4 regions of the Coralliovum pocilloporae genome follow, and region 1 is predicted to be linked to each of the others. Evidence: predicted binding sites of a transcription regulator. Region 1 holds the regulator's gene; each other region holds the start of a gene.
What was found. Region 1 encodes PhoB, which activates phosphate uptake and scavenging genes when phosphate is short. Its sites were predicted from a motif close to TGTCATNNANCTGTCAT; they were not measured.
Positions count from the first base shown of each region.

Region 2: the regulator PhoB is predicted to act here: its motif matches at 3,309-3,325, upstream of olsB (l-ornithine N(alpha)-acyltransferase).
Region 3: the regulator PhoB is predicted to act here: its motif matches at 2,686-2,702, upstream of RA157_RS02365 (UDP-2,3-diacylglucosamine diphosphatase).
Region 4: the regulator PhoB is predicted to act here: its motif matches at 3,671-3,687, upstream of RA157_RS06650 (DUF2794 domain-containing protein).

Region 1 is NZ_CP132542.1:1,931,098-1,939,248, forward strand. It holds gene RA157_RS08970 (substrate-binding domain-containing protein) at 1-76, shown strand, start outside; gene pstC (phosphate ABC transporter permease subunit PstC) at 187-1,566, shown strand; gene pstA (phosphate ABC transporter permease PstA) at 1,559-3,406, shown strand; gene pstB (phosphate ABC transporter ATP-binding protein PstB) at 3,476-4,255, shown strand; gene phoU (phosphate signaling complex protein PhoU) at 4,329-5,051, shown strand; gene phoB (phosphate regulon transcriptional regulator PhoB) at 5,071-5,763, shown strand; gene RA157_RS09005 (MBL fold metallo-hydrolase) at 6,126-7,004, opposite strand; gene RA157_RS09010 (oxygen-binding di-iron domain-containing protein) at 7,001-7,744, opposite strand; gene RA157_RS09015 (LysR family transcriptional regulator) at 7,860-8,151, shown strand, end outside.
Region 2 is NZ_CP132542.1:1,591,643-1,599,793, reverse strand. It holds gene RA157_RS07455 (YifB family Mg chelatase-like AAA ATPase) at 1-800, shown strand, start outside; gene RA157_RS07450 (ATP-binding protein) at 869-3,175, shown strand; gene olsB (l-ornithine N(alpha)-acyltransferase) at 3,444-4,358, shown strand; gene RA157_RS07440 (NADP-dependent malic enzyme) at 4,437-6,719, opposite strand; gene mutS (DNA mismatch repair protein MutS) at 6,876-8,151, shown strand, end outside.
Region 3 is NZ_CP132542.1:487,617-495,767, forward strand. It holds gene RA157_RS02355 (protein phosphatase CheZ) at 1-803, shown strand, start outside; gene RA157_RS02360 (glycosyltransferase family 4 protein) at 818-1,822, opposite strand; gene RA157_RS02365 (UDP-2,3-diacylglucosamine diphosphatase) at 1,830-2,630, opposite strand; gene RA157_RS02370 (SDR family oxidoreductase) at 2,798-3,577, shown strand; gene RA157_RS02375 (OmpP1/FadL family transporter) at 3,649-4,920, opposite strand; gene RA157_RS02380 (LysE family translocator) at 5,287-5,901, shown strand; gene RA157_RS02385 (glycosyltransferase family 61 protein) at 6,009-7,211, shown strand; gene RA157_RS02390 (acetyltransferase) at 7,211-7,960, shown strand; gene rfbA (glucose-1-phosphate thymidylyltransferase RfbA) at 8,081-8,151, opposite strand, start outside.
Region 4 is NZ_CP132542.1:1,423,937-1,432,087, reverse strand. It holds gene RA157_RS06665 (ABC transporter permease) at 1-1,614, shown strand, start outside; gene RA157_RS06660 (Bax inhibitor-1/YccA family protein) at 1,794-2,570, shown strand; gene RA157_RS06655 (GNAT family N-acetyltransferase) at 2,638-3,189, shown strand; gene RA157_RS06650 (DUF2794 domain-containing protein) at 3,259-3,630, opposite strand; gene htpG (molecular chaperone HtpG) at 4,108-6,000, shown strand; gene RA157_RS06640 (DUF1223 domain-containing protein) at 6,082-6,855, opposite strand; gene acnA (aconitate hydratase AcnA) at 7,029-8,151, opposite strand, start outside.

The sequences.
Region 1 (8,151 bases):
TCTGATCCCGCTTCCGGCGGCTGATCGCAAAAAAGGCGCTGAAGAGGCCAATGGCCTGGTTCCGCTGAGCCTTTAAGACTTTCTGGACCGGCCCCGCATTCTGACGGGGCCGGCCTTTCTGATTTTCGGCCGAAAGGTCGACCCGAAGGCCTGCAAAAAAAGGCCGTCTGCTGGGGCAGGGATGTCATGTCTGTTTTCTGGATTGTGCTTGCAGGACTCTGTGTTCTGTTCGCTGTAGGGTTTGGTGCTGGCAAGGCCCGAGCTTACGCGGTGTGTAACGGAAGTGTTTCGGACCTTCATTCGCGGCCTGGCTACCACGGAGCCTATGTGGCTCTGTCAATCTTCCTGCCCTGTCTGTTTGCCTTGCTGGCCTGGGCGATCGTTTCCCCGTCCATTCTGGAATCCTATGTTCTGTCCGAAAGTGCTGCCGTAACTGCGGGCATGAGCGCGCCGGAAGTTCAGGCTTTCGCACGTGATGCCCGGGCTCTGGCCTTTGGCGGTATCGTTGGACGTCCGGAGCTGGTGAAGGATGCGGCAGAGCTGTATCGATCCTATTCCGCCGTCAGTGATACCCTGATCCTGGTTGTCGCCGGTCTTCTGGCCGCTGCCGGGTTTTTTCTGAGCTACCGCAAGATCCAGGTCGATACGCGCACCCGGCATACGGTTGAGCGCGTTATCCGCATCACACTGATCGCCTGTTCAGCTATTGCCATTCTGACGACGATTGGCATTGTGATGTCGCTGATCTTTGAATCCCTGCGGTTTTTCCAGAAAATTCCGCTGCTTGACTTCCTGTTTGGTATCGAATGGAGTCCGCAAACCGCGCTCCGTGCGGATCAGGTTGGCGGTTCCGGCACATTCGGCATGATTCCGCTGTTCGTCGGTACTCTTTTGATTACGCTGATTGCGATGCTGGTTGCAGCGCCTGTCGGTCTTCTGGCGGCAATTTACCTGTCTGACTATGCCACCAACCGGGTGCGTGCAATTGCCAAGCCGGTGCTTGAGATTCTCGCCGGTATCCCGACAGTGGTGTACGGCTTCTTTGCAGCGCTGACTGTTGCGCCCATGTTCCGGGGGTTTGGTGAGAGTGTCGGCCTGACGGTATCGTCCGAATCCGCGCTCGCTGCCGGGGTTGTCATGGGTATCATGATCATCCCGTTTGTTTCTTCGCTGTCCGATGATGTGATCAATGCGGTTCCGCAGTCGCTGCGAGATGGCTCTGCCGGTCTGGGGGCAACCAAGTCCGAAACCATCATGCGCGTCGTTCTGCCCGCTGCCCTGCCGGGTATTGTCTCGGCTCTGCTTCTGGCTGTCAGCCGGGCCATCGGTGAAACCATGATTGTGGTGATGGCAGCAGGTCTTGCAGCCAATCTGACAATCAATCCGCTTGAGGCGGTCACCACAGTGACTGTGCAGATCGTCACCCTTCTGGTCGGTGACCAGGAGTTTGACAGTGCCAAGACGCTGGCTGCCTTTGCGCTGGGTCTTGTCCTCTTCTGCGTCACGCTGGCGCTGAACGTAATCGCCCTTCGTGTGGTCCAGAAATATAGAGAGCAATATGACTGATATGGCAAATCAGGCTGCGCCTGCGACCCATGCGTCTGGCGCGAATTTCCAGTCAGATGCCGCTCGTCGTCATCTGGCCCGTCGATATGCAAGGGAGCGCCGGTTTCGCTTGCTGGGCATGAGTGCGGTACTGGTCGCTGTCCTGTTCCTCGCCATGCTGCTGTCAACGGTGGTGTTTCAGGGCATTCCGGCCTTTACCAGCTATTCGCTGTCCCTGACCGTGAATGTGCCGAAGAGTGAAGTCGACCCGGAAGGGACGGGCGATCCGGCTGTCCTCCGTCGTGGTGACTATGAACTCTATCTGAAACAGGCCATGGCTGAGGCGCTGCCGTTCAAAATCGGTCGTAAAGACCGACGCTTGCGCAATGGCCTGATCTCAAGCGGGGCCGGTTTGTCAGTGCGTGATGCGCTCATCGCCGATCCGTCCCTGATGGACAGGCCGAATGCCTATTCCGTCCCCCTGTCGGATTTTGCGGATCTTTATTTCAAGGGTCTTGTTACAGATCGCGAGATGGTGGCTGTTCAGGGAACCCTGTCTCCGACGGTGGATGGCAAGGATGCGGAACTGCTGTCCACCAGCAGCAGTGATTTTGCGGCCATTCTGGATGAAGTGAAGGACCATCTGGCGGGACGCGCCAATGGTTTGCGTCAGAAAGCCCGTCTCTCACAACTGTCCGAGAAAGCGCTTGAGGCTGATCTGGCGGATTACAGACGTCGCCTTGCAGATGCAGATGCGGAAACACGGGAGACCCTTGAAGGCCGTATCGAACGGGCCGACAAGGATCTGGCTGCGGTCAAGGCCCGTATTGCCAACCACCTGGCGGAAGCTGACAAACTCGACCAGAAGGCTGCAGATGTCAGTGAAAGTCTTGAGCTTGATACAACGCTGCCGTCTTACCTGATCCGCATCAATGATGGCGTTGTTCGCCTGAATCAGGTCTCGGCTGCCGGTGTGAAGGGTGAAGTGCTCATTCCGCTGTCATCGGATGAGGATGCTGCAGCCGTTAACTGGACAATGGAACGTCTGGTCAAGCCGGAAAGCAATCGCAAGCTGTCTGATAAGGAAATCGTCTGGCTCGATCATCTGAAAAGCCAGAATCTTGTCTCCTACGGCTTCAACACAACATTCTTTTCGGCCGGAGCCAGCCGCGAGCCGGAACTGGCAGGGATCTGGGGTGCCATTGTCGGCTCATTCCTGACGATGGTAGTGACCCTGCTGCTGGCTTTCCCGCTGGGTGTTGCTGCTGCCATCTATCTTGAGGAATTCGCGCCCAAGAACCGCTGGACCCAGCTGATTGAGGTGAACATCAACAATCTGGCTGCGGTACCATCCATTGTTTTCGGTCTTCTGGGTCTGGCCGTCTTCCTGAATGTTTTCCACTTGCCGCGCTCCGCGCCGATTGTCGGTGGTATGGTTCTCGCTCTGATGACCCTGCCGACCATCATTATTGCGGCGCGGGCCGCTCTGAAGGCCGTGCCGCCCTCCATCCGTGAGGCTGCACTGGGCATTGGGGCCTCGAGAATCCAGACCGTGTTTCACCATGTTCTGCCTCTGGCAATGCCGGGGATCCTGACCGGCACCATTATCGGCATGGCCCAGGCCCTGGGTGAAACTGCACCGCTGCTGATGATTGGCATGGTCGCCTTTATCGTCGACATTCCGGCAGGTCCACTGGACCCGGCGACCGTGCTGCCGGTGCAGATCTTCATGTGGGCGGATTTCCCGGAAATCGCGTTCCAGCAGAAGACGGCGGCAGCCATTATGATCCTGCTCGGCTTCTTGATTTTGATGAATGCGCTGGCCGTTGTGCTGCGCAAGAGATTTGAACGGCGCTGGTAGACACAGGTCTCAGCTGCTTTAGAGGAAAAAGCAATGTCACTTCAGGAACAGACCGCGTCAGAAACCGCGATGGCTTCCGCATCGGCTAGCCCGAGTTACAAGATGCGCGGCAAGTCCGTTGACGTTTTCTATGGAGAAAAGCAGGCGCTTTTCGGCGTTGATCTCGATATCCGTGAGCGCCAGGTGACAGCCCTGATCGGCCCGTCCGGCTGCGGCAAGTCGACCTTTCTGCGCTGCCTGAACCGGATGAATGACACCATTGATGTGGCTCGGGTTCAGGGTGATATCACACTTGATGGTCTGGATATCTATGACCCGTCCATCGATGTGGTCGAGTTGCGCGCCCGTGTTGGCATGGTGTTTCAGAAACCTAACCCGTTTCCGAAGTCCATTTTCGAGAATGTGGCCTATGGGCCACGCATTCATGGCCTCGCCCGGGACAAGGCGGAGCTTGAGGAAATCGTCGTGACCAGCCTGCAGAAGGCGGGTCTCTATGAGGAAGTCAAGGATCGGCTTGATGCGCCTGGTACAGGTCTCTCCGGTGGTCAGCAGCAGCGCCTGTGTATCGCCCGCGCCATTGCCGTGAGCCCGGAAGTCATCCTGATGGATGAGCCATGTTCGGCGCTTGATCCGATTGCAACCGCCAAGGTTGAAGAGCTGATGGATGAGCTGCGGGAGAACTATACGATCGTGATCGTGACCCATTCCATGCAGCAGGCCGCGCGCGTGTCGCAACGGACAGCCTTCTTCCATCTGGGCGTTCTGGTTGAAGAAGGGGCGACAGACCAGATCTTCACCAACCCGGCGGACAAACGGACGCAGGATTACATCACAGGCCGTTTCGGCTAAGCCGGATTGCACAGAATACAGAGCACCTGATCAGCCCGGCTGATAAATGGTGCTCGTGACAGGGATCAGATCAATGACAGATCATATTGTATCGTCTTTTGATGAAGAATTGCAGCGGCTTGCCGGCCGCATTGCAGAAATGGGCGGTCTGGCTGAAAAGCAGGTGGCTGAGGCTGTTACTGCGCTGAACCGCGGCGATATTCCGTTGGCCAAGTCTGTTATTGAGTCGGACAAGCGGCTGGATGATATGCAGCGCGAAATTGAGGACCAGGCGATTATTCTGATCGCGCGTCGTCAGCCGATGGCCTCTGATCTGCGTGAAATCATTGCAGCCATGCGAACCTCAAGTGATCTGGAGCGGGTCGGTGATCTGGCCAAGAATATCGCCAAACGTGTTGTGGCAATGGATGGTGGCCATCACTTCAAGGCGTTTATTCTGGGCGTTGAAAACGTTTCCGAGCTGGCTCTCGGGCAGCTGCAGCGGGTGCTGGATGCCTATACGGGCAAGAACATGGCTCTGGCTGAAGAAGTGCGGATGCGCGATGATGAAATCGACGCGCTTTATACGTCTCTTTTCCGCCAGCTTCTCACCTATATGATGGAAGACCCGCGCAATATCACATTGTGCACGCATCTTCTGTTCTGCGCCAAGAACATTGAGCGGATTGGTGACCATGCAACCAATATCGCTGAGACTGTCTACTATGTGAAGACAGGCGAGCAGTTCGAGGAAGAGCGTCAGAAAGCCGATGAGACGTCTTTGCTGTCGCATGAAGACATCAGTCAGCCGGAATAGCTGAAGGGGACAGACCAGGATGGGACCGCGCATACTCGTTGTGGAAGATGAAGAGCCGCTCAGTGTTCTGCTGCGGTACAATCTTGAGGCGGAGGGCTACAGTGTCAGCACCGCTATGACGGGAGACGATGCAGAACTGTCATTGCAGGAGGCAACCCCTGATCTGATCGTCCTGGACTGGATGTTGCCCGGCCTGTCAGGTATCGAACTGTGCCGACGCATTCGTGCTATGCCGGACACCGAGCGGGTGCCGGTGATCATGCTGACAGCACGATCTGAAGAGACAGATCGTATTCGCGGCCTCACCACTGGCGCCGATGATTATATGGTCAAGCCTTTCTCGGTGCCCGAGCTCGTGGCTCGCGTAAAGGCGCTGTTGCGCCGCGCCAGCCCGGAGCTTGTCTCAAGCCTGCTGAAAGCCGGTGATCTGGAACTGGATCGGGAAACCCACAGGGTGCACCGCAACGGTCGCGAGATCCATCTCGGACCTATCGAATTCCGTCTGCTTGAGTTCTTCATGCAGAGCCCGGGGCGTGTCTTCAACCGTGAGCAGTTGCTGAATGGCGTCTGGGGGCACGATGTCTATGTGGATGAACGCACCGTCGATGTTCACGTAGGCCGCCTGCGCAAGGCGATCAACCGTGGCCGCAGCAAGGACCCCATCCGCACAGTCCGCGGCGCTGGTTACGGGCTGGACGACAAAATTCACTAGGGTCAGGACCCATTAATTTCATTCATCCTGCGGAGGAGATTTTTCTGTTCGGCGCGGCGAAGGTCTGAAGGAAACCTGGCAGGTTTTCGAAGAGCTTCAACAAAGCCGGGCTGTAAAATCACCCCGCCCTACGGGTTCATCAGGGAAATGCAGCCTGGACACAAACCAGATCTTGAATAGGGTCCACCTGTCCTGCGTCCTGCTTTGCGCCCATTCTACATTTCCCTGATGAACAGAATGAACGAAATTAATGGATCCTGACCCTAGAGCGCGTTGCGCCAAAGTGGGAACCGGTTTGGCGAATAACAACACGCTTCAGCAAAGTAGTGAGCGCGTTGCGCCAAAGTGGGAGCCGCGTCAGCTCAGTATTTCAGGTCGTAGTGAGCCGTCACCACATTCCGCATGGCATCCTTCAGGGCTGCCAGGTAACGGGGCATATCCGTCCGGATGACATTCGTATGGCTTGGCGCGAAAATCCGAATGTCATAGGCCTCGAAGAAACGGTCTATCGCGCTGATGATCTCATCAGGATCTGCCCACCGGAGCCAGGGAAAGACCACACAGTTTGTTATTGAGACATCGGTGGTAAATCGCTCGGCGGAATAGCCGACATCCTCCATCTCGTCCATGAAACGGAAGCACTGGTGCTCATTGTGGGCGTTAAGAGCCCAGTCCACCGGACACAGAAATCCGGTCTTGTGCTCATAGATCCATTGGGTCAGCGCATGATCGACGAACAGCGGCTTGATGATTTCTATCGTATGCTCGCCAAGCTCAATCCTGTCGCCATAATCGAGTTTTACCGCGTCACCGAGCCCGTGGATGTCGTAGTGGTCATGCCCGCTGACCGTCAGAACCTGCATATCAGGATAAGCCCGTTGAATAGCGGCTGTATTGGCCGCATGCGGTAGCTCTGTATGACTGATCCAGAGATAATCCAGACTGCGACCCTGGAGCAGGTCTTCAAGGGCTGAGAGAATTGTAGTGTGCTGAGCCGGGCCAAGTGTATCAATCAGAAATGTCTTCTGATCGATAAACAGATAGGAGCTGTAGATAATATCGTTGGCTTTGGGGTCGAACGCCGGATCAATCCGTGCGAAATCTTCGGCAAAACCGCGATTGAGGCGGGCGGCATCTGCGCCCGCACAATGGCAGATCCAGTATATCTCAGGCGTGATCTGTCGCACACCGACGCGGGTTGCGCCGTCTCCGTACACTTTCATGGTGGTCGGCAAGGTCATTGGCACAACTCCGAAATAGCGTCCTGTATCTTTGCAACATGGCCTGGAACGTCCCCACGGATCGCATTGCCATGGGTCGGTGCGATGACATTGACCTGCCTGCTGGCAAAGACCCTGGTGATGTCCGCATTGGCGGCCTGCCCCTGAACCATGGGAAGAAACCGGAAAGCCGCGCCGTGATAGTGACGGAACCATTGTGTCGGAATGCCGTCTTCCATCTCATCGTCAAAGGCGTCATCGGCTGTTTCCGGAAACAGATATCCAAAGGCATCGGCTGTAAACAACGTGCCTGTCTGTGCGTCATACATCCACTGGGTGCCGGGCTGATCCTTCAGTATCCCGTCAGTGAAGGAGATCGTGCGCCCGCCATAGGAGCCTTCAGTCCCCGCATAGGCGAAGTCTACCTGTTCCTCTGAAACCCACCATGGGAGCTCGACATGAGGCAGGATCGCGCTTGAGACGACCAGTCTTGTCTGCGGCCAGGCGTCAAGTATGGCGCTCAGATTTCCCGTATGAGGCAGTTCCGTATGGGTCAGGAAAACAAAGCCGGGTGAGCTTTCTCCCAACAGCTCCTTGAGCTCGGCCATAATCTGTTTGCGGTGCAGATGTGAGCCTGCATCGAAGATCAGAGGACATCCATTATTGAGCAGAACAAACACACGGACAGCCTCACACCAGCCGTCTGCACCCAGGGCACTCTCTCCGATCTGATATAGATCGTCACGAACCTGTCTGAGCATGATCCGCCTCCCTTGCCTCTTTCATGCCACGCAATATTCGAGTTCAGTGAACGATAAGGTCGGGAGAGGTGGGACGACTATTGCTTTTTATGTAAATAATAATATCAATATTGATATGAGTGGGCTGAGACGAAATCTGCCGTCTATTCGTGCATTGGAAGTGTTTGACTGCGTTGCCCGGGTGCAGAACGCGACACGGGCGGCTGAAGAGCTGAGCACCTCCCAGTCCGCTGTAAGCCGTCATATCCGGCAGCTTGAGATCCAGCTGGGAGCGGCTCTCTTTGCCCGACACGGTCGCGGCATCATTCTGACCCCGGTTGGGGAGGTCTATGCCCGGGAGGTCGCGGATATTCTGCAAAGGCTGCATGAGGCGGGACAAAGCGTTGCGTCCGGCAGGCATGAACTCA
Region 2 (8,151 bases), 340 kb from region 1:
TTTCCATGGTGCAATCGATTGCCGGCACCCTGTCTGATGGGCAACTGACCGACAGACGCCCCTTCCGGGCACCGCATCATTCGGCCTCGATGGCGGCTCTTGTGGGCGGTGGCCTGCGCACCAGGCCCGGGGAAATCTCACTGGCCCACAATGGGGTCCTGTTTCTCGACGAGTTACCGGAATTCACCCCTCAGGTCCTGGATTCTCTGCGCCAGCCACTGGAAACAGGCGAAACCAGCATTGCGCGAGCCAATTACAGGGTTACCTATCCGGCGCGTGTTCAGCTCGTTGCTGCGATGAATCCCTGCCGTTGCGGGTATGCCGGAGAACCCGGGCACAGCTGCAAGCGGGGGCCACGCTGTGCATCAGATTATCAGGCTCGTGTGTCCGGCCCGTTCATGGACAGGATTGACATTCGTATTGAAGTCCCCGCCGTGACTGCCAGCGACCTGGTCCGCTCTGAGAAAGCGGAACAGTCTGCAACTGTTGCAGACAGGGTTGCTGCGGCACGTGACCGCCAAAAAGCACGATTTGAGGCGCTTGGCATCCCGGATTGCCGGACAAATGCTCAATGCCCGCCCGCCCGTATTGAGGATGTGATCAACCTGGATCAGGCCGCCGCAGACCTCCTTCAGGAGGCCGCAGACAAGATGCAGCTTTCCGCCCGCGGTTATCATCGGGTTCTCAAGGTTGCGCGCAGTATTGCCGATCTTGATGGAGATCCCGGGGTCAATCGCCTGCATCTGGCTGAATCTCTCAGTTACCGCGCTCTTGAAAACACCGGTACAAAGGCATTTTAGACTGTTCTTGTTCAGCCGGTCTTAAACATCTCATGTCATGATCCGCCCGATCAAGAGCGGAGAGACCGTTGAGAGAGCGGCTGATACATAAGGGAACAGGACCGGATTCAGCAGAGCGGCCATCGCCGCCGCCTGTCTTCGCGCGGCCTGCCTCAAAGACATTACGCCGCCGCAAGACATCTTATCCATCCCGGCAGACGCGTGCCGTTGTTCTGCTATGCGCCGGACTTGCCAATCTGGGGATTGCACTTCTGTTTGTCCTGCTGGGTCATTACGGGTTTGCCCTCGTGCCCTCAGCTTTTGGCAGCCTCTGCCTTGGCCTTCTGCTTGGCACCCCGGACGGATCCGGTCAACAGCGGCTCTTCAAGACCTCGACGAGCCTCTCTTCAAACGGTTCAGCCCTTGCTGTCAGGGCTTCAGCGGATCAAAGCGAGCAGCTCCAGGATGAAATCTGGGAACTGCGGGACACCCTTCAACACTACCGCGCCCTGATCGACCAGTCCGGAGATGTGGTTCTGGAGCGGGATTCCAATGATCGCATCACCTATATGAACCCATCGGCCAGCCGCCTTCTTGCGGGCAATCCGCATATCAGGATCGGCAACACACTCGATCTGGATCATCTGACAGAAAGCTACAATACCATTTCGGTCAATGGTGAAGGCGATATTGACCTGCAATTGCAGACGGTGTCAGGTCCCTGCTGGTTCTCCTGGCGTGATATCACCATCCGGGATGAGGCAAACCGTGTCACCTCGACACTGACCCTGGCGCAGGACATTTCCAACCGCAAGGCGCATGAGACGGCCCTGACAGACGCGAAGATCGCGGCTGAGGATGCCAACAGCGCCAAGTCCCGTTTTCTGGCCACGGTCAGTCATGAAATCCGTACGCCACTTAACGGCATTCTGGGCATGACCGGCCTGCTGATGGATACCGAGCTTTCTCCGGAGCAGCGGAATTACGCGGATATTGCCCAGTCTTCCGGCCTGGCTCTTCTTGAACTGATCAACGACCTGCTCGACATCTCACGCATTGAGGCCGGGCGGCTGGATCTGAGTTCAGAGCCCACGGATATTCGGGATCTGGTTGAAAAGCTGGCCGAACTGTTCGCTCCCAAGGCCTATGCAAAATCCCTTGATCTGGCCATACAGCTTGACCCGGCCCTGCCTTCAAACATCATGCTTGACGGTAGCCGCTTGCGGCAGGTTCTTCTCAACCTGATCGGCAATGCGGTCAAATTCACAGAGACCGGTGGCGTCCGGGTGTCCATATCCTCTGAACCGGATAAGGAAGACGGACATTATCACCTGACCTTTTCCGTTGAGGACACAGGGCCCGGCATCGCGGTTGAGCCGGTAGAAGCCGTCTTTGATGAGTTCACCCAGGCAGACGAAGGCCCCACGCGCCTGCATGGCGGCAGCGGCCTTGGGCTTTCAATTTCCCAGCGCATCGTCCACCTGATGGGCAGCCATATTGATGTTGAGACAGGCACATCCGGCAGTCGCTTCCATTTTGTGTTGTCTGTCAAGGCAGACCCCGCCTCTGTAACTGAATCGTCCTCAGATCCGGGTCATTGCCTGATTATCTGGGACAGCCCGCTGGAAGCACCAGCTCTGAAAACCGATCTTGAGGCACTCGGCCATCACGTTACCATCGCGTCCGACCTGAAAGACATCAGGTTTGATGATAAGTTCAAACCGGATCTTCTGCTTTACGCGGATACTGGTGAGCAGAACCCCGAAACTGTATCGACCCGGTTCAGAGAAATATCACTGCCGGATATCCCCCGTGCAGTCATTCTCACCCATGACGGTCGCAACAGGCTGAATGACTGGCAGGCCCAGGGACTGGACGCTTTTCTGGTTCGCCCGATCAGATCGGCAACACTCAAGCGACTGCTCGATCAGCTTCTTGATCCGGATGATCACACGACCCCGCTCGATAAAGCGCCGGAAACGATCCTTGATACTGATGCAGACAAGCCAGCGCCCGTGTCTGCGCTGAAAGTGCTCGTTGTGGAAGACAATGATGTCAACGCGCTTCTGGTCACAACCCTGTTGCAGAAAACAGGCCATCGACCCGCACGGGTTGCCGATGGTGATGCAGGTATCATGGCCGCCCGGGAAAGAACCTACGACCTGATCCTGATGGATCTTCACATGCCCCGAGTGGATGGCAGATCCGCCCTCAGGCAGATCCGGGAAGATGAACAGGAGCTGGGTCGCGCCCCGGTTCCTGTAGTCGCCCTCACAGCAGATGTTCTGGCCGAGGACGGCCAAAACCCTGATGACCTGCAATTCGACGGCTTTATCACCAAGCCTATCGATCCTGAACGCCTGCAGAGCCTTCTTGCCGATATCGCATCCCGTTAAAGTACCAGACCTTTAACTTGAATTGGTAGCGGCGCTTTACGAGTTTGTTTCTGCGCGAGCTTTTATCTGAAAAGTCTATCAACTTTTCAGAAGCACGCTGTAGGATTCAGACCCGTAAATTCCGTCGTCATTCTGTCATGAGCCTGTCTTATGGATGACGTGTGTTTTGATGGATTGAACCGATCCCGGTTCAGCCGCTGCACACAGAAACTTAGATGGCGAAAGGCCCGGCATGTGATAAACTGCCGGAATGTTCAGGAAACCAATGATGCGCCCTCAGAGATTGTCAACCACGCGTCTGGTCAAGCGGTTCACCCCACTCGCCAGTAACGTCATCCCCTTGCCGCGCCGGGGAGAGATTGCAAGCCAGGGTGATACGCTGGGACGAATCGGATCTCTGGAAGTCCGGCTTGCCCGCACACCAAGAGAGATCCGCAAGGCTCAGCGCCTGCGCTATCGGGTTTTCTATGAAGAGATGTCGGCCAAACCGAACAAGATGACCCGGGCAACCCGGCGTGATGCCGACAAGTTCGATGCTATCTGTGATCATCTGCTGGTTATTGATCATGAGCCGGTTTCAGGTCGTTTCCGCCGCAAGAAACCGCAGATTGTCGGCACTTACCGCTTGTTGCGGCAGGATGTTGCTGAGCTCAACCACGGTTTTTATACAACAGATGAATATGACATCAGCGGTCTGATAGAACAGAACCCGGACAAGACCTTTCTTGAGCTTGGCCGATCCTGCGTTCTGAAATCTTATCGCAGCAAGAGAACGGTCGAGCTACTCTGGCAGGGCATTTGGTCCTATATCTGCATGCACAATATTGATGTTCTGTTTGGCTGTGCCAGTATTGAAGGCACGGACCCTCAGGAACTGGCGGAACAGCTGAGTTTCATTCACCACAGCGCATCAGCGCCGGACACCTGGTCTGCCCGCGCCGTGCAGAGCCGTTATGTTCACATGAACCGCATGCCGCTGGAAGCGGTTGATCAGAAAGCCGTGCTCAGACAGTTGCCGCCGCTGATCAAGGGTTACATGCGCCTCGGTGCCTATGTGGGAGATGGTGCCGTAATTGATTACCAGTTCGGGACCACCGATGTGTTTATCGTTATCCCGATCAGCCAGATTGATGACCGCTACGTCAATTATTACAGCGGTCAGACCCGGCGTCGCGCGAACTGATCCTGGTTATCTGAAGACCTGTTTTGGAAGCAGCCCGGACCAGAGCAAATGGCCCGGGCTGTCGTTAGAGTCAGGGCTCTATCCACCTACATTGTAGGCAGCCAGCGCGGCCATATTGACGATATCGGAATCCTTTGCACCGAGCGTGACAATCTGGACAGACTTCTCAAAGCCCACCAGCAGCGGACCAATAACCGTTGAGCCACCCAGCTCCTGCAGCATTTTGGTGGCAATTGACGCAGAGTGGAAGGCTGGCATGACCAGAACATTGGCCGGACCTGAGAGGCGACAGAACGGATAGGCTGCCATCAACTCCTTGTTCAGAGCCACATCAGCCGCCATCTCGCCGTCATACTCAAAGTCAACCCGACGCGAATCCAGAATTTCCACCGCTTCCCGGAGCTTGTTGGACCGCTCTCCCGGTGGATGACCAAAGGTGGAATAGGCCAACAGGGCAACACGCGGTTCATGCCCAAGACGACGGGCCACGGCAGCCGCCTCTTCAGCAATATCCGCGAGCTCTTCCGCTGTCGGCATATCATGCACGGCAGTATCGGCGATCAGAACCGTTCGCCCCCGGCACAAAGCCAGTGAAACACCAATGACACGCTGGCCGGGCTTGGGATCAATCACGGTTTTCATGTCTTCCAGCACGACGGAGTAGTTCCGCGTCACGCCGCTGACAACCGCGTCAGCATCTCCCAAAGCCACCATACTGCCGGCAAAATAATTGCGATCATGCTTTGCAAGGCGCTGGCAGTCCCGGAACAGATGACCCTTACGCTGCAGGCGCCTGTAAAGATATTCCGCATAATCCTCGGTTCTGGATGAGCTCTGCGAATTCATCAGCACGATATTCTCGTTCAGCTCGATACCGGCACGGTCCGCCGTCGCCCGGATTTCGTGATCCCGCCCGACAAGGATTGCGGTTCCAAGCCCCTGATTGACGAAGGACGCTGCAGCGCGGATGACCTGCTCTTCTTCTCCCTCAGCGAAGACAACCCGCTTCGGATTGCGCCGGACCCGGGTGGAGATTCTATGCAGGGTTCCTGCGACCGGATCCCGGCGGGCAGAAAGCTGATGGGAGTAAAGCTCCAGGTCCATCAACGGACGCTTGGCAACGCCTGATTCCATCGCTGCCTGAGCAACAGCGGGCGGAACCGCACTGATGAGACGTGGATCAAACGGCACGGGAATGATGTAGTTCGGGCCGAATTTCGGCCTGTTGCCGCGATAGGCACTGGCCACCTCATCGGGAACATCTTCCCGGGCAAGATTGGCCAGGGCATGGGCTGCCGCAATCTTCATCTGGTCGTTGATGGCGGACGCCTGGACATCCAGTGCTCCGCGGAAAATATAGGGAAACCCAAGCACATTGTTGATCTGGTTCGGATAATCCGAGCGCCCTGTCGCCATGATGGCATCATCCCGAACGTCCGCAACTTCCTCCGGGGTGATTTCCGGGTCCGGATTGGCCATGGCAAAGATGATCGGGTTATCCGCCATGGAGGCGACCATATCCTGCGTCAGAGCACCCTTGACCGACACTCCGAAGAAAACATCGGCCCCATCCATGGCCTCTTCCAGGCTGCGTGCATCCGTTTCAACTGCGTGAGCGGCTTTCCACTGGTTCATGCCGAAATCGCGACCCGCATAAATCGGCCCCTTGGTGTCGCAGAGGATGACATTGTTATGGGGCACACCCATGGCCTTGACCAGTTCGATACAGGCAATACCAGCCGCACCAGCACCGTTACAGACGATCTTCGTTGTCTTGATATTCCGGCCGGTCAGATGAAGCGCGTTGATGAGACCGGCCGCCACAATGATGGCCGTTCCATGCTGATCATCATGGAAGACCGGGATATCCATCAGCTCCCGCAGTCTCTGCTCAATGATGAAACAGTCCGGCCCCTTGATATCCTCAAGATTGATGCCGCCAAATGTGACGCCGAGATAGCGCACCGCATTGATGAATTCATCCACATCCTGAGTATCAACCTCAAGATCAATGGCATCCACATCGGCAAACCGCTTGAAGAGAACAGCTTTTCCCTCCATCACCGGCTTTGATGCCAGCGCACCGAGATTGCCAAGACCAAGAATGGCTGAGCCGTTTGAAATGACGGCAACCATGTTGCCACGCGATGTATAGTCAAAGGCACGGCTCGGGTCTTCAGCAATCGCCAGCACCGGTGCCGCCACGCCCGGAGAATAGGCCAGCGACAGATCGCGCTGGGTGGCCATGGGCTTTGTCGGGTTGATTTCAATCTTTCCAGGCTGTCCCTGCTGATGAAATCGCAGCGCTTCCTGATCCGTAACCGAAACCTGGCCGTCAGAGGCGTCATTCTTTCGAGACATATCTTTCTTTCTTCTGCTCAAGGGGCGGCAATTCGGGGTGAACTGTTTCCGCTACGACAATAGCTTGCTCTTTTACACCATCAAACCGGGGAAAAAGACCCAGATGCAAGAAAGTTCTTTTCAAATGCCGTTAACGGTCTGATAGGTTTTCCCGCCATGGCGCACGCAAAAGAATCACGATCCGGCTCTCCGTCGTCCGACGCACGACCTACCCCGATGATGGAGCAGTATCTGGAAATCAAGGCAGCCAATCCGGACAGTCTTCTGTTTTACCGGATGGGCGATTTTTATGAGCTGTTCTTCGAGGATGCTGTTGAAGCATCCCGCGCACTGGGCATCACCCTCACCAAACGGGGCAAGCATCTGGGTGAAGATATCCCCATGTGTGGCGTTCCAGTGCACGCCGCTGACGACTATCTGCAGAAGCTGATTGCACTCGAATTTCGTGTCGCTGTCTGTGAACAGACCGAAGATCCGGCAGAAGCCAAGAAACGCGGTTCAAAATCCGTGGTCCGGCGCGATGTGGTCAGGCTGGTCACACCCGGCACTCTGACAGAGGAAACCTTGCTGTCTGCGGGGCAAAGCAACTTCTTTGCCGCGATTGCCCGCAACAAGGGCGGCACGGAAGGCGGAGATCGCTTTGCTCTGGCCTGGATCGATATTTCCACGGGTGATTTCTCTGTTCTGGAAGCGGATCAGAAGCGCATGGCAGCTGATCTGGCAAGAATTGATCCCCGTGAAATTATCCTGTCCGACACGCTGTTCAGCGCTCCGGAACTGCGCCTGATCTGGGATGGTCTCAAGTCTCCAATCACGCCTCTGCCCGCATCTTTCTTTGATGGTGCTGTTGCGGAGAAGCGTTTGCTTGATTTCTTCCACGTGCAGACGCTCGATTCCTTTGGAGCGTTTTCGCGCCTGGAGATGACCGCAGCATCCGCCGCCATCGCCTATGTGGAAAAAACCCAGATCGGCGAGCGGCCATCCCTGTCACGTCCGGTACGGGAGAATGCTGCAGCATCCATGCTGATTGATGCGGCCACACGCGCCAATCTGGAGCTGATCAGAACACTGGGTGGCGAGAAAAAGGGCAGCCTGCTTTCCGCCATTGACAGAACGGTAACAGGAGCGGGCGCCCGGCTTCTGGCCGAACGTCTGTCTTCGCCGTTGACTGATGTAACCCGGATCGCAGCACGGCTTGATGCGGTCCAGCATTTTGTTGAAAATACCGGCCTCAGAAGCGATCTGCGCGCAGCTCTGAAAGCTGCACCAGATATGGCACGCGCTCTGTCACGTCTGGCCCTCAATCGTGGCGGGCCGCGTGACCTTGATGCGATCCGGCTTGGTATTGTTGCATCGAAAACCCTGTCTGTACGCCTTGAAAGTGATCCGCAGCTGGCCTTACCGGGCGATATTAAAACCTGTGTGTCAGCAC
Region 3 (8,151 bases), 1.4 Mb from region 1:
CGTCATCCGAACTGGATGCCATTGTCGGTCAGACAGAAACTGCCACGTCTGAAATTCTGTCTGCAGCGGAAACCATCCAGGAAATCGCCTGGACTCTGCGTGAAAGTCAGGTTGATGAAGAAGCCTGCGATACGCTTGATGCCCGTTCCACCGAAATCTACATGGCCTGCTCTTTCCAGGATCTGACCGGACAGCGTATCCAGAAAGTGGTGCATGTTCTCAAATATCTGGAAGGCCGGATCAACGCGATGATGGACATCTGGGGCGAAGCTTCAGAAGCTGCTGGGGCCACCCCGGCGGCATCATCCGAAAACCCGTTCCGCCCTGCTGGTGATACAAGACCTGATGCTCATCTGCTCAACGGCCCTCAGCTTGAAGGGGAAGGCGTTGATCAGAGCGACGTGGATATGCTGCTCAGTGGCGCATCTGCAGATGACATGGAATTTGACGCCATCGACATCACGCCCTCAGCTGAGGCTGTTACGACAGACCCTGTCGAGATGGTTGCCGAACCAGCAGCTCTCGTAGAGGATGCGACCGAGCTTGCAACAGATGACATCGCTGCATTCGATGCTGATCTTGCTGAAGACATCGCAGATCTTGATAGTGGCTTCGAGCTCGATGCAAGTCCGGAAGTGATCCCGGCTGACGAGCCGACAGAAGCAGAAGTCGTTGCACCCGTCACAGATGAAACCCTCGAAACAGATTTCAGCGAAGCTATGGCAGATGCAGGAATCTCAATCGATATCGAGACGGATGCCGACGATCTGAGCTTCGGCGAACGTGCTGCTCTCACACAATAGATAATAGTCCCTTATCAGGGCCGGTGAGCTGCAGACGCAATTGTCAAAAACGTCTGAGCGCAACGCGCCCAGCTGTTTTCCAGGGCAAAATCCCGACAAGTATCCCGAGAGAGCTCCAGAGCATCCAGAGATGCCTGCCTGAGATCTCTGTTCAGGCAGCCGACAGGACGATCTCCCACCACATCAAGCGGACCTGTTACCGGATAGGCAGCGACAGGTAATCCCGAGGCCAGAGCCTCCAGAAGAACCACCCCGAATGTATCCGTCAAACTGGGGAAAACAAAAACATCCGCAGACGCATAGGCCTCCGCCAGCGCCTCTCCGGTGCGCGGTCCGACAAAATGTGTGTCAGGAAAAGCCTCTTCCAGTCCCTGGCGGGCAGGCCCGTCGCCAACCACGACTTTTGAACCGGGAAGATCCAGCTCCAGAAAAGCTTCGATGTTCTTTTCAACAGCCAACCGTCCCACATACAGAAAAACTGGTCCGGGCACATCGAACACAGCAACATCCCTTGGGCGAAACAGCTCTGTATCGACCCCACGCCACCAGACATGCAAATTGTCAAAGCCCCGTCCAGACAGGTCTTCCTTCATGCTCGGGGTTGTCACCAGAACCCCGGATCCGGAATTGTGAAACCTGCGCAGCCAGCGATAGGTCCAGCCGGTCGGAATGGGTGCGCGAGCACGGAGATATTCTGGAAACTTCGTATGATAACTTGTGGTGAACGAGACATCATTTTTGATGCACCATCGTCGGACAGCAAGGCCAATGGGCCCTTCTGTGGCAATATGCACATGCTCCGGTTCAAACGCCTGGATATGCCTCGCAACACCTCTGACACCGGTGAGGGACAGCCTGATCTCGGGATATGTCGGACAGGGAACGGTCCGAAAAAGCTCTGGCGACAGGATAAAAACACCATGCCCGTCAAGCCGTAATTCTTCGGTGACAGCCTGTAAGGTTCGGACAACCCCGTTGATCTGAGGCAGCCATGCATCCGTTGCAATGAGAATCTTCATCGTAGGGTCAAGCCGCCGCCTTGTGCTGGGATCGGCTCGGCACGGGCACCTGATCTTTCAACATGGTCCAGCGGATAAGCTCAAATGTGCCATCGTGATGCTCAGCGATTGCCGTACAGCTCTCAACCCAATCACCGGAATTGATGTATTCGATGCCATCAATGTTTCGGATCGCTGCATGGTGGATATGGCCACAGATAACCCCGTCCACCCGATGGCGACGGGCCTCTGATGCCAGAATACGCTCATAGTCACCGATATAATTGACGGCATTCTTGACCTTCGCCTTGGCCCAGGCAGACAGAGACCAGTATTGTAACCCCAGACGACGGCGGACATAATTGCTCACCGTGTTGAGGTCCAGCGCCAGTGTGTAGGCCCAATCCCCCACGAGGGCCAACCACCTGGCATGGCGGACGACCACATCAAAGTAGTCACCGTGAATAACCAGATAGCGCCGGTCATCCGCAGCCTGATGAATGGTATAATCCACCACCTCAATGCCGCCGAAATGAGAGCCGAGATAGCTTCTCAGAAATTCATCGTGATTACCGGGCGTATAGACAATACGCGTACCCTTACGGGCCTTTCGCAGCAGTTTCTGCACCACATCATTGTGTTGTTGAGGCCAGTACCAGCCCTTCTTCAATCGCCAGCCATCGACAATGTCACCGACCAGATAGATCGTCTCCGCATCATTGTGCTTCAGAAAGTCCAGAACAAAGTCCGCCTGGCACCCCCGTGTTCCAAGATGCAAATCGGAGAGGAACAAGGCGCGGTAATGCCGGTTTTTCAATTGGTCAGTCATGCAGATGCCCCAGCAGCGGAACGTTAACAATTTGAGCACCTTATCGACGATTCCGATTTCAGAATTATGACACCCCCGGGATCGGAGAAACCGGACATGAAACAGAGCCTTGCAACAGACCTCACACGGCCCCATTCTGAAAACAGGAAAGAGAACGGGAGTTGATTATGGATCTGGGGATCAAAGGTTTGGACGCAATCGTCTGTGCATCCAGTCGAGGGCTTGGCAAAGGCTGCGCTATGGCGTTGGCAGAGGCCGGGTGCAATCTGGTCATCAATAGCCGAAACGAAACCACGCTCAATGAGACAGCAGACGAGATAAGAGACCGTTTCGGAGTAAGGGTCACAGCGATTGCCGCAGATGTCAGTACGGCAGGTGGTCAGGCTCTGCTTCTGGAAGCCTGCCCGAACCCGTCCATTCTGGTGAATAACAATGGCGGCCCACCGCGCAAGGACTTCCGCGAAATCGGTCGCGAAGAAATCATTGATGGCGTGGTTCAGAACATGGTCACACCCATCGAACTCATCAAGGCAACGATAGACGGCATGGCTGAACGAGGCTTCGGGCGGATCGTCAACATCACCTCCCTGAGCGTCCGCCGCCCCCTGTCGGGCCTTGATGTTTCAAGCGGCGCCCGCGCCGGACTGACCGCCTTCCTTGCCGGCGTCTGTCGTCTCTATGCTGAGCAGAATGTAACAATCAACAATCTCCTGCCCGGCAAAATGGACACCACCCGACTGACAGGCGGTTTTGAGAAAGCAGCGCTCGCTACAGGCAGAACCATAGAGGAAGTCGCTCAGCAGCAAACCGCTGAAATTCCCGCAAAGCGCTTTGGCACTCCCGAGGAATTCGGCCAGACATGTGCCTTTCTCTGCTCACAACACGCCGGATATATGACAGGCCAGAACGTCTTGCTCGACGGTGGCCTGTTCGAAAGCGCATTCTGAAGCGACCCTGCCAAACACAAAAAAGGCCCGGAAAACCGGGCCTTTCAATTCGATACCGTAGTAACGACAGTCTACCACTTGTACTTCATAGCAGCACTGAGGATGTGTACATCCGCGTCGACGTCCGCTGCAAAAGAAACTCCGGCGAAATCCTGATGACCAGGGCCGATAAGCACTTCCGTATCAAACGTGGTGATATAGGAATACCCCAGATCAAAACCGAGCTGATCTGAATACTGATAGCTCATGCCAGCACTCAGCCAGAGCCGATCATCATCCGGAATTCTCAAACCACGAATTTCGGTATCAATCGGTGAAATTTCCCAGGCAGCACCAGCTCTCAACGTGAGTTTTTCATTATATCTGTATTCACCGCCAAGGGCGAAATACCAACCATCATCATAGTTGAACTCGAACGCCAGATCGGCAGGGATCACGGTTGTCGCCTGCTGAACCGGGAAAGAACCAAACCGGCTCCAATTGGTCCATTCAACCGTACCCAAAAGGTCAAATTCTTCCGTTATCGTCTGTCTGAAACTGAACGTGACAATCTCCGGCAGGGTCACATCATCAATGCGAATACCTGTCTGTCCGTTGAACGGCGCGCCAGCGGTCAAATCACCTTCAAGGTCAAAACTGACCGGTGACCGGTAACCAAGTCCAAGCTCGGTCCCTTCGAACGGCTTGAACGTAATCCCGGCCGTTCCACCAAAGCCGATGTCATCGCCTTCGAGCTCGAGCGTACCATTGGTCGGACCGAGGGAATTGGTCAGACGCGCATCGAAATAGGCTATGATCCCGCCGACAGCAACACTGACCTGATCGTTGATCTGGTAGGAAACAATCGGATTGCCATACAGTGACAGAACCTCATTGGTTCTCGAGAAAGTCTGTCCGGAGCCGTTCGGATTAGCCTTGGTCCGCAATCCGAATGGCGCATTGAGGGCAAAACCGAGAACAACATCGTCATTCAGACGATAAGCTGCATAAGATGACCCGACCAACCCGTCTCGACCGATGTCGCCCGGACCACCCAGGTTAAAAGGTGCATTCGCCAATGTGGTACCAGTGGGATCCACGTCGAAATCAGAGTTGGGCAGGATCACTGAGTAGTGACTTTCAGTCGTGATCCCCTCACCAGCCTGAGACAACGTTGCCGGATTCCAGAAAATAGAGCTGATGCCACTGCCATTTGCAGCCACACCAGCAAACGAAGAACCCTGCCCTGTTGCCGACTGTTCACGAAGGGCGAAGCTTCCTGCTTCAGCCATTCCAAGTGTTGAGACCAAGGCCACGCCGGACAACAAAGTCGCCAGCCCATGCTCTGCCCGAATTCTTCTCAATGCACCGCCTCCCGAGTTCACAGCATTGATTAATACAATCACGTTAGTGTGTAAGAAACGACGAATCACCAATGGCAGTCAATGCCACCACACAAATACTTGCTGTGATAAGCAACATGACTCCGGCAAACCGAAATACATTCACACTACCTGATATGTCATAAAACCTTGATATTCATCTCATTTACGAAAGCTCACCTAACGGAACTGTCATTTTGATCGATTCAGTAATAAGAATCAAAAAGTTATCCCTTGTTGCACCAGAAACACAGGTGACGTAGGGAGAGATAACGTAAGGTGATTGGTATGTTTGACCATCGGCAGATGCCACCGATCAAAGGTGATCACAGATGTGTAGGGGTTTGAATGATGACTTTTGAGCATATCCTTGCCTTTAATCTTGCCCTGCTGGCAGCCATGGCAAGCCCTGGTCCGGCCCTCCTCGCAGTCTTGCACACGACACTCTCAGCCGGCCGAATATCCGGCATCCTGACTGGCCTCGGCCTGGGACTGGTTGCCGCCACCTGGACAGCGGCAGCCCTTATCGGCCTCGACATCGTATTCAAGCTGTTCCCATGGGCCTACACATTATCAAAGATCGTAGGGGCACTTTATCTGCTCTACATCGCCCGCTCGATCTGGAAGTCAGCGACGGATGACATAGGTGGCGGCGCACCCGTCAAAGCCGGAACAGCATTGCTGCGCGGCATGCTTATCAACCTGCTTAATCCAAAGTCGGTTCTCTTTGCTGCGGCCGTGCTCGTGGTGATTTTCCCGTCCGGGCTCAGTTCTCTGGAAAAGGGTTTCATCATCCTCAACCATCTGCTTGTTGAATGGCTGTGCTACACAGTGCTGGCCATCCTGATTGGCACCCGGGCCATGAGCAGGCGTTACCTTGCTGCCAAGCATTATCTCGACAGGCTGACCGCCCTGGTGCTTGGTGCGCTTGGAGTACGTCTTTTGCTGGATGTTCAAAGGTAGAATACAACTGGACTTGCCATTCCCTTAACCCTAAACAGACCCGACTATTCAACCGTCGTCTGTTTCATATCTGCTTCATCCTGAAGCCAACCATATGCTGAAGCTCCATGCCATTTGTTCTGCCCGGCTCGAAGAAACGTTTTAACATCCGCTACGCCAGATGGGTCTGGTGGCGCGCGATCTGTCGGATCCTGCCTGCCCTCAGACACAAAATCCATTTTTACGACCGCCTGATTACTCCGGACAAGGTGCCCCACGAAGTTCTGTCCACTGTCGAACATCACTATGATCTTTGCACCCTCGGTCATGGCATGACAGACGCTGAAACAGCATTCATGGAACTGGCCTACGATCATGACAAAGCAACCAACAAGATTACCAATAAACGGACAGTCCGATGCCTGCGCGATATCCAGCTTCACGGCCAGGCGGGCAACCTGATCTACAATGCGCAAACTGTAGGGACAGATCCCAATCTGGTGAACTATTCCCATTGTCGGGCCTTTTTCAATCCACGCATTATAGAGCAGCCGGACGACCGGTTATGGTTGCCAATGCTTGGCATTCATCAGGGTCATAAACATTTCGGCCATTTCTTCATCGATTATCTGGCAATGATCTTCTATGGCATCCATGATCTGCCGAAAGACCAGCCCATCACCGTGGTGACCAGACAGGATCTCGCACCGTTCCAAAGGCTGGTTTATGAGCGCATCAAAGAGCGTTTCCCAAATGTCTCCTTCGTTGAAATGCCTACGGATGAATTCTGGGTATTACCGCGCGTCATCTTCGTCGACAGGCAACTGACGATCGGTTCGATTTTCTTTGACCCGGAATACACAGCATTTCTGAGAGACATCCTGTCGCCGGACGCGGAAGAACAACAAGCCATTGATAGCGGCGCCATCAAACTACCTACAGGCGGCCGCTACTACATCTCGCGCGGTGATGTTCCGAAACGCAATATTGCCAACGAAAGAGACCTGACCGAAGCACTGGAGCGGCATGGCTTCCAGACTATCCGACCAACGGAATATTCACTCACGCAGCAAGCAGCCATTTATCGCTCAGCAGACGCCATTGTCGCTGCAGCGGGCTCAGCCATGATCAACCTGACCCATGTGTCCCCTGAGACGAAAGTTCGCCTCTTTTACCCCTCCAATCAGGTTGGTGGAGATTTTCTCTGGCTTGCCAAATCGCTTGGCATTCAGGATCATAGGCATATCATCATGGGTCCGTCAGAAGGACGACGGGGGCATTATCGCGTGGATGCCACAGCAATTAATGAGATATTGGAAGGTGTCGACTGATGAGCAAAGAAGGGCTTGTAACCACGGGGCCAAACGGACAGTCTGTCTTGAAAACAGATCGTATGGCCGGATCTGCAGGCGATCAGTTGATCATTGTCGGTGGTGGAGAGACAGCGACGCTGGCCTATGAGTACTTCACTCACGACAGCCCTTACCAGGTTGTCGGTTTTGCAATCGAAAGCCAATACAGGGAAACGGACAGTTTTCTAGGTCTTCCTCTTGTCGATCTTGAAACGCTTGAGGAACATTTCCCTCCCGGCACCCATGATGCTCACGTTGCGGTCAGCGCTTCACAGTTGAACAGGAATCGAGCTCGACTGTTCAACGAAGTCAAAGGCAAAGGTTATCACTGTGCCAGCTATGTCAGCAGCGCATCATTTGTCTGGCACAACGCAAAGATCGGTGAGAATGTCTTCATTTTTGAAGACAATACCATACAGCCCTTCAGTGATATCGGCGACAACGTCGTTTTGTGGAGCGGCAATCATATTGGCCACAGAACGGTTGTGAAACCACATTGCTTCATCACCTCACATGTGGTGGTCTCGGGTTTCTGTACAGTGGGCGAGTACAGCTATATCGGCGTCAATGCGAGTATTGGCGACGAGATCACAATTGCCGAGGATAACTTCATCGCTATGGCCGCGGTTATTGCGAAAAGCACAGAACCGGACAAGGTCTATAAAGGCAACCCGGCTGAAGCCAGCAAGATTTCCGCTAAGCGCTTTTGCCGTGTACCCAAGGGCTAGAGTCAAAGCCTATTCATTCTGCGGAGGCGGTTTTCCGTTCGGCCTGGCGAAAGTCTGAAGGAACCCTGCCGGGTTTTCGAAGAACGTCAACAAAAAGCCGAGCAGTAAAATCTCCCTGCCCTAGGCAATCAGTCCGGTCAGATAGGCCCCATAAGGGCTTTTGGCATATTTGGCAGCCAGTCGCAGCAATT
Region 4 (8,151 bases), 510 kb from region 1:
GTGCGCGTCTATCTGATCCAGATTCTGATACTGTCGACACTGGGTGTAGCTCTGGGGCTTGTGATCGGGGCTCTGGTACCGCTTTTCGCCCAAACTGCGCTTGAAGGTGTGCTGCCGGTCTCAGAGATGGGGATCTATCCGTCTACTTTGATCGTGGCGGCGCTCTTTGGCTATCTGACAGCTTTGGTCTTTGCGCTCTGGCCTCTGGGGCGTGCGCATGATGTGCCGGTTTCGGCCCTGTTTCGTGATCTTGTGGCACCATTGCCCATAAGGCCCCGGTTACCCTATCTGATCGCGCTGGTGGCCGCGCTTCTGCTGCTGACCCTGTCCGCTATCGGACTTGCTGATGATAAGCGTATTGCTGTGATTTTCACAGGGGGCATTATCGCGGCCTTTATCATGCTGCGTCTGGTTGCCTGGCTTATCATGCGTGTTGCAGCCCGCGTGCCGCGCCCCCGCAGGATGGAATTGCGTTTGGCGGTCGCCAGTCTTTACAAGCCAGGTGCTCTGACGCCGAGTGTCATTCTCTCTCTGGGTCTCGGCCTTTCGCTTCTTGTGGCTCTGTCGCTGCTTGATGCCAATCTGAGGAGGCAGCTCTCATCGTCCTTGCCGGATGAGGCACCGAGTTTCTTCTTTGTTGATATTCAGAGCCACGAAATCGAGTCCTTTACAGCGCTTGTTGAAAAGACCGTTCCGAATGTGTCTCTGGAGCGGGTTCCGATGTTGAGAGGGCGGTTGACCAGCCTTAAGGGTATTCCGGCCCGTGACTTTGATGCACCGCCTGAGGCTGCCTGGGTTCTGCGCGGGGATCGTGGCATTACCTATTCAGCAGAACTGCCTGAATCGTCCAGTCTGGTTGAAGGGTCATGGTGGCTGGAAGACTATAGCGGTGAACCTCTTGTTTCGTTTGACCATGAGCTTGCAGCAGAACTTGGCCTGACAATCGGGGACCGGATTGAAGTCAATGTGCTTGGCCGGACCATTGGTGCCCGCATCGGGAATCTGCGACGGGTAGACTGGGAATCCATGGGCATCAATTTTGTCATGGTCTTCAGCCCCAACACCTTTGCAGGCGCACCCCATGCCTTTCTTGCCACCGCAAGCTGGCCGGATGCAGAAGAAGCCGACGAGTTCAGGCTTCTTCAGGCCGTTACCAATGCCTTGCCAACCGTCACCAGCGTCCGGGTGAAAGACGCATTGCAGACTGTCAATGACCTCGTGGGCAAACTGGCTGTTGCCGTGAGGGCTGCCGCTTCTGTTGCGCTTATCGCCTCTGTGCTGGTGCTGGGTGGCGCGCTTGCTGCCGGTCATCAGGCACGTGTCCGCGAGGCTGTGGTTCTGAAAGTTCTGGGTGCAACCCGGCGCAGATTGCTGGGAGCCTATCTGGTGGAATATGCCTTGCTGGGTGCCGTTACGGCGCTGTTTGCCCTGCTTGCAGGTGGCATTGCGGCCTGGTTCGTCATCAGTGACATTATGGGGTTTGACTTTGTGTTTGACCCCACAACCGCGTTGAGCGTTGCTGTGATTGCCCTTGGCCTCACCGTTTCATTGGGTCTGACCGGGACCTGGCGAAGTCTGGGCCAGCGCCCAGCCGCTATTTTACGCAATCTTTAGACCCTTTATGAGACTTGGATCAGAACTCTACGCACTTATCCGTATGGCCTTGAGTGGAACAGAAATTAAGTCTAGGGGCTGTTTTCTCTTGAGAGTGACATAAAACCACCCCATATTAAGCGCAAATTACAAGCGGTCTGACGGACCGTATCAGGAAACATCGGAAGAGAGGTTGCTCGATGAACGACTTCAATCGCAACGGTACAGTCCATTATGGGTCTGCTACTCGGTCTGCAGAACTTGATGAAGGCCTTCGCGCCTATATGCTTCGCGTCTACAACTACATGGCTATTGGCCTTGTGTTGACGGGCGTTGCTGCACTGCTGACCTATTCCCTGTCTTTCACGACAGATCCGAGCCAGGCAGCCGGTGCTGTTCGTGATGGCGTCTACGTTACTGAGCTTGGCCGCCTTCTGTTCGTATCTCCGCTCAAATGGGTGTTGATGCTTGCGCCTCTTGGATTGGTCTTCTTCCTTGGGTTCCGCATTCAGAACATGAGTGTGACAGCTGCACAGGGCACGTTCTGGGTCTATGCATCACTGGTTGGCGTCTCAATTGCCACAATCTTCGTGGTTTATACCCATGACAGCATCGCCACGGTCTTCTTTGTAACTGCGGCTGCTTTTGCTGGCCTCAGCATTTTTGGTTACACGACCAAGAAAGACCTGTCCGGTATGGGTACGTTCCTGATCATGGGCCTGATCGGCATCATCATCGCGTCTCTGGTCAACTTTTTCCTGGCGTCTCCGGCGCTGCAGTTTGCCGTATCTGTTATCGGTGTTCTGGTTTTTGCCGGTCTGACCGCTTATGACACCCAGCGGATCAAGGAAATGTATTACGTTGGTGATGATGGCACGATGGCTGGCCGCAAGGCGATCATGGGTGCTCTCAGCCTCTATCTGAACTTCATCAACATGTTCATGTTCCTGCTGCAGCTGTTCGGTAACCGCGAATAGTCCAGGACATCGGATAAGATAAAAAGGCGCGGTTCATTCCGCGCCTTTTTTGTTTGGAGGTAAAGGCATGTCCCTTCTGATCCGACCCGCTGAAATGGATGATCTCGCGGAAATCACCCGCATCTACGCCCATGCCGTGGATCATGAGACAGCCAGCTTCGAGCTTGATCCGCCCGATTTAGCGGAGATGGTACGACGGTATGAGACGCTGGTGTCTGACGGTTATCCCTATCTGGTGGCGGAGCTTCAGAACCGGCTGGCCGGATATGCCTATGTGGGGCCTTATCGACCCCGACCGGCCTATCGCTGGACCGTGGAAAACTCTATCTATCTGGCACCGGACATGCGGGGAAAAGGGTTTGGCGGGCATCTTCTCGCCGAGCTGATCGCCCGGTGCGAACATCTGGGCTTTCGGCAGATGATTGCGGTTCTGGGAGGCGCTGACTTCGAGAGATCCCGGCAGCTCCACCATGCGCATGATTTTCGTGAAGTGGGGCAGCTTGAGGCCGTTGGGCGAAAGCACCATGCCTGGCACGACATTCTGATCATGCAGCGCGCCCTTGGTGAGGGTGCATCGAACCCGCCTCATCCTGGTGATGGGGCCGTTGATAGAGCCTGACTCTGGGGACTTGTTCCAACGCGAGCTTTTGCCTGAAAAGCCTATCAGCTTTTCAGAAGCACACTGTAGCTACTCGACCACTTGCAGGCGCTTCTTGTCAAAGACCCTCAAAACGGTTTTCAGATCATGGCCACGCTTCATGATCAGGCCGGATTGGGAAATAACGGAATAGGCGCCCTGCTTGCGCGAGAGCTTTGGGTTTTTCTCAATACGATAAAGGGGAAATTCACTTGATCGGCGAAAGACAGAGAAGATTGCGCGGTCTTTCAAAAGGTCGATGGCGTAGTCTCGCCATTCTCCGGCGGCAACGGCTCTGCCATAGACATTAAGGAGCTGACCCAGTTCCTGCCGGTTGAAGGAAATCTGCGCCGCACTGGCCGACCATGCAGATGATTGGCCGACCAGACTAGTCACGCTTGCGCCTTCGTCACTTTCGCTCATCAAGCCTCCCTTTCAGGAACCGGAAGGTTCCATGGTTGCATGTCATCTTCCTGTCATGATTGATCCGATTAGGCAGGCTTTCAAGAAAAATCGGAAAACGGTCCCGTGATGATCGCGTTTTCTCGCGTCTTTTCACAAACATGAGAAGCCACAGTTTTGTCTTATTCGAGCCCTTGTACTGCCATTATCAAACACCAGATTAGTCTTGTTGCCTCAGGCGGTCCGGTTTTTTGGAGGTTCCGGTTTTACTCTGCCCCCCAGCCCCCGGGACCTTTTGCGTAGCCGGACCGCCCGTGACAAACGTTACCCCGAAACTCAAAAGGCCGTTCGCGCGGCCTTTTTTGTTGCCTTTCGTTCTCCGCTCTTGAAAGCAGTGCGGGAATGGACAATATCTTTCCCGTTTTATGACCACAGTTTAAGGCGTGCTGCATGAATCCCGTTCATAGCATCATGCTCCAGATGAAACGGGGAGACGGAATGTCTGAGGCGGAAACAGCCAATACTGGCGAGAAGCATGAGTTTGGCGCGGAAGTATCGCGCCTCCTGCACCTCATGGTTCATGCGGTTTATTCCAACAAGGATATTTTCCTGCGTGAGCTTGTATCGAACGCGGCTGATGCCTGTGAAAAGCTGCGCCATATGGCGCTGAATGACGCAACGATTGCCGGGGAAGCGCCAGGCTTCCAGATTGAGATTGATGCGGAGAAGGATTCCGGTCGTCTGGTGATTACCGATAATGGTATCGGCATGAGCCATGATGAACTGATCGACAATCTGGGCACGATCGCGCGATCCGGCACAAAGGCCTTTCTGGACAATCTCGATGGCAGTGATGCCAGTTCCGCACTGATTGGCCAGTTCGGTGTCGGTTTCTATTCGGCTTTCATGGTCGCTGACCTTGTTCATGTCACAAGCCGTCGCGCCGGCTCTGATGAGGCTTGGCAGTGGGTGTCTGACGGCAAGGGCACCTATACGGTCAATGCCATTGCCCTGGACGATGCGCCTGAACGGGGCACGCGAATTGAACTGTTCCTCAATGAGGACAACAAGGCCTATGCGGAAGAAGACACCATTCGCCGCATTGTCCGTGAATACTCAGCCCATGTACCGGTTCCGATCCTTCTGAAAAAGGATGATGCGGATGAGCCGGATCAGCTCGCAGATGGCACGGCGCTCTGGACACGGTCAAAGTCAGACGTGACAGATGAGGAATACAAGGAATTCTACGGCCATGTGTCCGGGCAGTTTGATGACCCTGCAGTAACAGTCCATTATCGTGCTGAAGGTCGGCATGAATATACGGTTCTGCTGTTTGTTCCGGGCATGAAGCCGTTTGATCTGTTTGATCCGGATCGCAAAGGACGCGTCAAACTCTATGTACGGCGGGTGTTCATCACCGATGATGCCGGTCTTCTGCCGGCCTGGCTCAGATTCGTGCGCGGTGTGGTGGATTCAGAAGATCTGCCGCTGAACATCTCCCGTGAGATGCTGCAGGACAATCCCATTCTGACCAGCATCCGTGGTGCTGTGACCAAACGTATTCTGAGTGAACTTGAGAAACTTGCCAAATCTGATGAAGAGAGCTTCCTGAAGATCTGGGACGCTTTTGGACCTGTCATCAAGGAAGGTCTCTATGAAGATCCGGAGCGCCGGGATGCGATCTTCAAGCTGGCTCGCTTCAAGACCACAAAGAGTGGTGAAGGCTGGCGGTCACTCAGCGACTATGTTGCTGATCTGAAGGAGAACCAGACAGCTCTCTATTACGCCACCGGTACTGATGTGGACGCCATTCGCACCAGCCCGCATCTGGAAGGCTATCAGGCCCGCGATGTTGAGGTTCTTCTTCTGAGCGACCCGGTGGATTCTTTCTGGGTCCAGACGGCGCTTGGCTTTGAGGGCAAACCGTTCAAGTCCGTGACGCAGGGCGCTTCAGATATTGAATCCATTGCAAAGGATGAGACGGACACGTCTGATGAAGACAAGGCTGCTGAGGGTGAAATGGCCAGCCTGATCACCGAGTTCAAGCGTATTCTTGGTGATGCCGTCGGAGATGTGAGGTCATCACCGCGTCTCGCAACCAGTGCCGTTTGTCTTGTGGCCCCGGATTTCGGACCTGACAAGCAGTTCGAAAAGCTGATGAGCCAGCAGCAGGGCCTCCCTTCCATGGCTCCGGTTCTGGAACTGAATCCGTCCCACGCCCTTATCCGCGGTCTGGCGCAGAAGGCAGATGCCAAAGACACGGCTCTTCTGGAAGATGCAGCCCCCTTGCTTCTTGGTCAGGCCAGAATTCTGGATGGTGAAGCGCCGGCCAATCCGTCTGATTTTGTAAGGCGACTTGGTGAGCTGATGCAAAAGGGACTTGGCTTGTAGATCTGAAGCCGGGAACAACAAAAGGCCGGATCAAAAGCGATCCGGCCTTTCTTGTTTAATCTGTATCGTTCCGTGTGCGGGTCAGCTCTGGAGCCCTTCCATCATGGATGCACCGAGAATTGGTCCCGGCAGCAGACCGTCTCCGGTCTGCAGGATAACAGCACAGCCCTCCGCACCGTAGCGCGCCAGTTCAGACTTTGGCAGATCCAGGGTCATTTCCTCACCGGTCCACATGGCAAGGGACTGAATCTTGCGGACAACATTGTGATAGGTGACCTTACGGCCCGTATTCTCGCCGCGTCCGATATCGACCGTTTCTTCCTTGTTGTAGAGCACAAGCCAGACAGTTGCATGCTGGGTCCGGTCAGCGCTGCCACCAACGGTGACTGAGACACGATTTCCGATCTGGCGCACAACCACGTCCACCTCAGGATCCAGGCTCTGCTGGACCTGGCGGTCAATCGCCCGGTTGATGGCGCCCTTGTTGCTGCCGATGACGGACTCACGTCCATTCACCACCACCTGCGGCGTGAAAACGGAGCGATCTCCACGTTTCTTGGCGTAGTTGAACTGGCGACGGCTGTATTCCGGTGAGGCCAGCGTGTCTTTCCAGCCGAGATAATCCCAGTAATCGACCGGCAGGGTCAGCGCGATGATGTCGTCCCGTTTGCTGAGCTCGCCCAGAACCGCATCTGCCGGAGGGCATGAAGAGCAGCCCTGGCTGGTGAACAGCTCGACAAGCGCGCGCGGTCCTGCTTCTGCAGCGAGTGGCATCATCAGACTGCCAGCCACAGCAATGCCGGAAAGCGCCCGCATCAGCACATTACGCGATCTTTTTTTGGAAGAATTTGCCATTCGATATACACGTGTCCAATTGTGATTAACTGGAAACTAGTAGTTTTCCTGATCAAAGGCGAGTCACAAGCGGGTGACGCAGCGATAGGGATTTGTTAAGAATTTTTATCACCTCGAATAAAGAAAACCGCCCGGACGTGCCGGGCGGCTGAGGTATCAGGCGACCTTGAGACTTATGCCGCAAGACTGCGCAGGACATAATGCAGGATGCCGCCATGGCGGTAATAATCCAGCTCATCCAGCGTATCGATCCGGCAGAGTGTATCGACAGATCTTGTTTTACCATCCGGATATCTGATGGTCACTGTCACGGTCTGGCGCGGGGTCAACTCGGTGATGCCTTCAATGGTGATTTCCTCATCTCCTTCAAGATTGAGGCTTTGCCAGCCATCGTCAAACTGGAGTGGCAGAACACCCATCCCAACCAGATTGGACCGGTGAATCCGTTCGAAGGACTGTGCGATCACGGCACGGACACCGAGAAGTCTGGTGCCCTTTGCGGCCCAGTCGCGGGATGACCCGGTGCCATATTCCTTGCCGGCAAAGACCACCAGTGGTGTGCCATCTGCCTTATAGGCCATAGCCGCGTCATACATGGACATCTGTTCGCCCCTGTATTTGGAGATACCACCTTCTGTGCCCGGAGCCAGCTGGTTGCGGATGCGGATATTGGCAAAGGTGCCGCGCATCATGATTTCATGATTGCCGCGACGGGAGCCGTAGGAATTAAAGTCCTTGGGGGATACCTGACGATCTGTCAGGTACCTGCCCGCAGGGGTTTCCGACTTGAACGAGCCCGCCGGAGAAATATGGTCGGTGGTGATCGAATCAAGGAAGAGGGACAGGATCCGTGCATCTTTGACATCGCTCACCGGGGCCGGTTCCATGGTCATGCCTTCAAAGTAAGGCGGATTCTGCACATAGGTGGAGCCGCCATTCCACTTGTAGGTTTCTCCGCCTTCCACATTGATATCCTGCCACTGCGGGTCACCCTTGAAGACATCTGAATAACGGCTCTGGAACATTTCACGGGTCACAGACTTCCGCATCAGTTCGGCAATCTCGGCCGATGTTGGCCAGATATCCCTGAGATAGACCGCCTCGCCGTTCTGATCATGACCGAGCGGTTCCGTTGTCAGGTTGATGTTGAGGGACCCTGCCAGGGCATAGGCGACCACAAGTGGAGGTGAGGCGAGGAAATTGGCTTTTACGTCCGGATTGACACGTCCTTCAAAGTTCCGGTTACCGGACAGAACAGAACAGGCCACCAGATCATTATCCTGAATGGATTTTGAG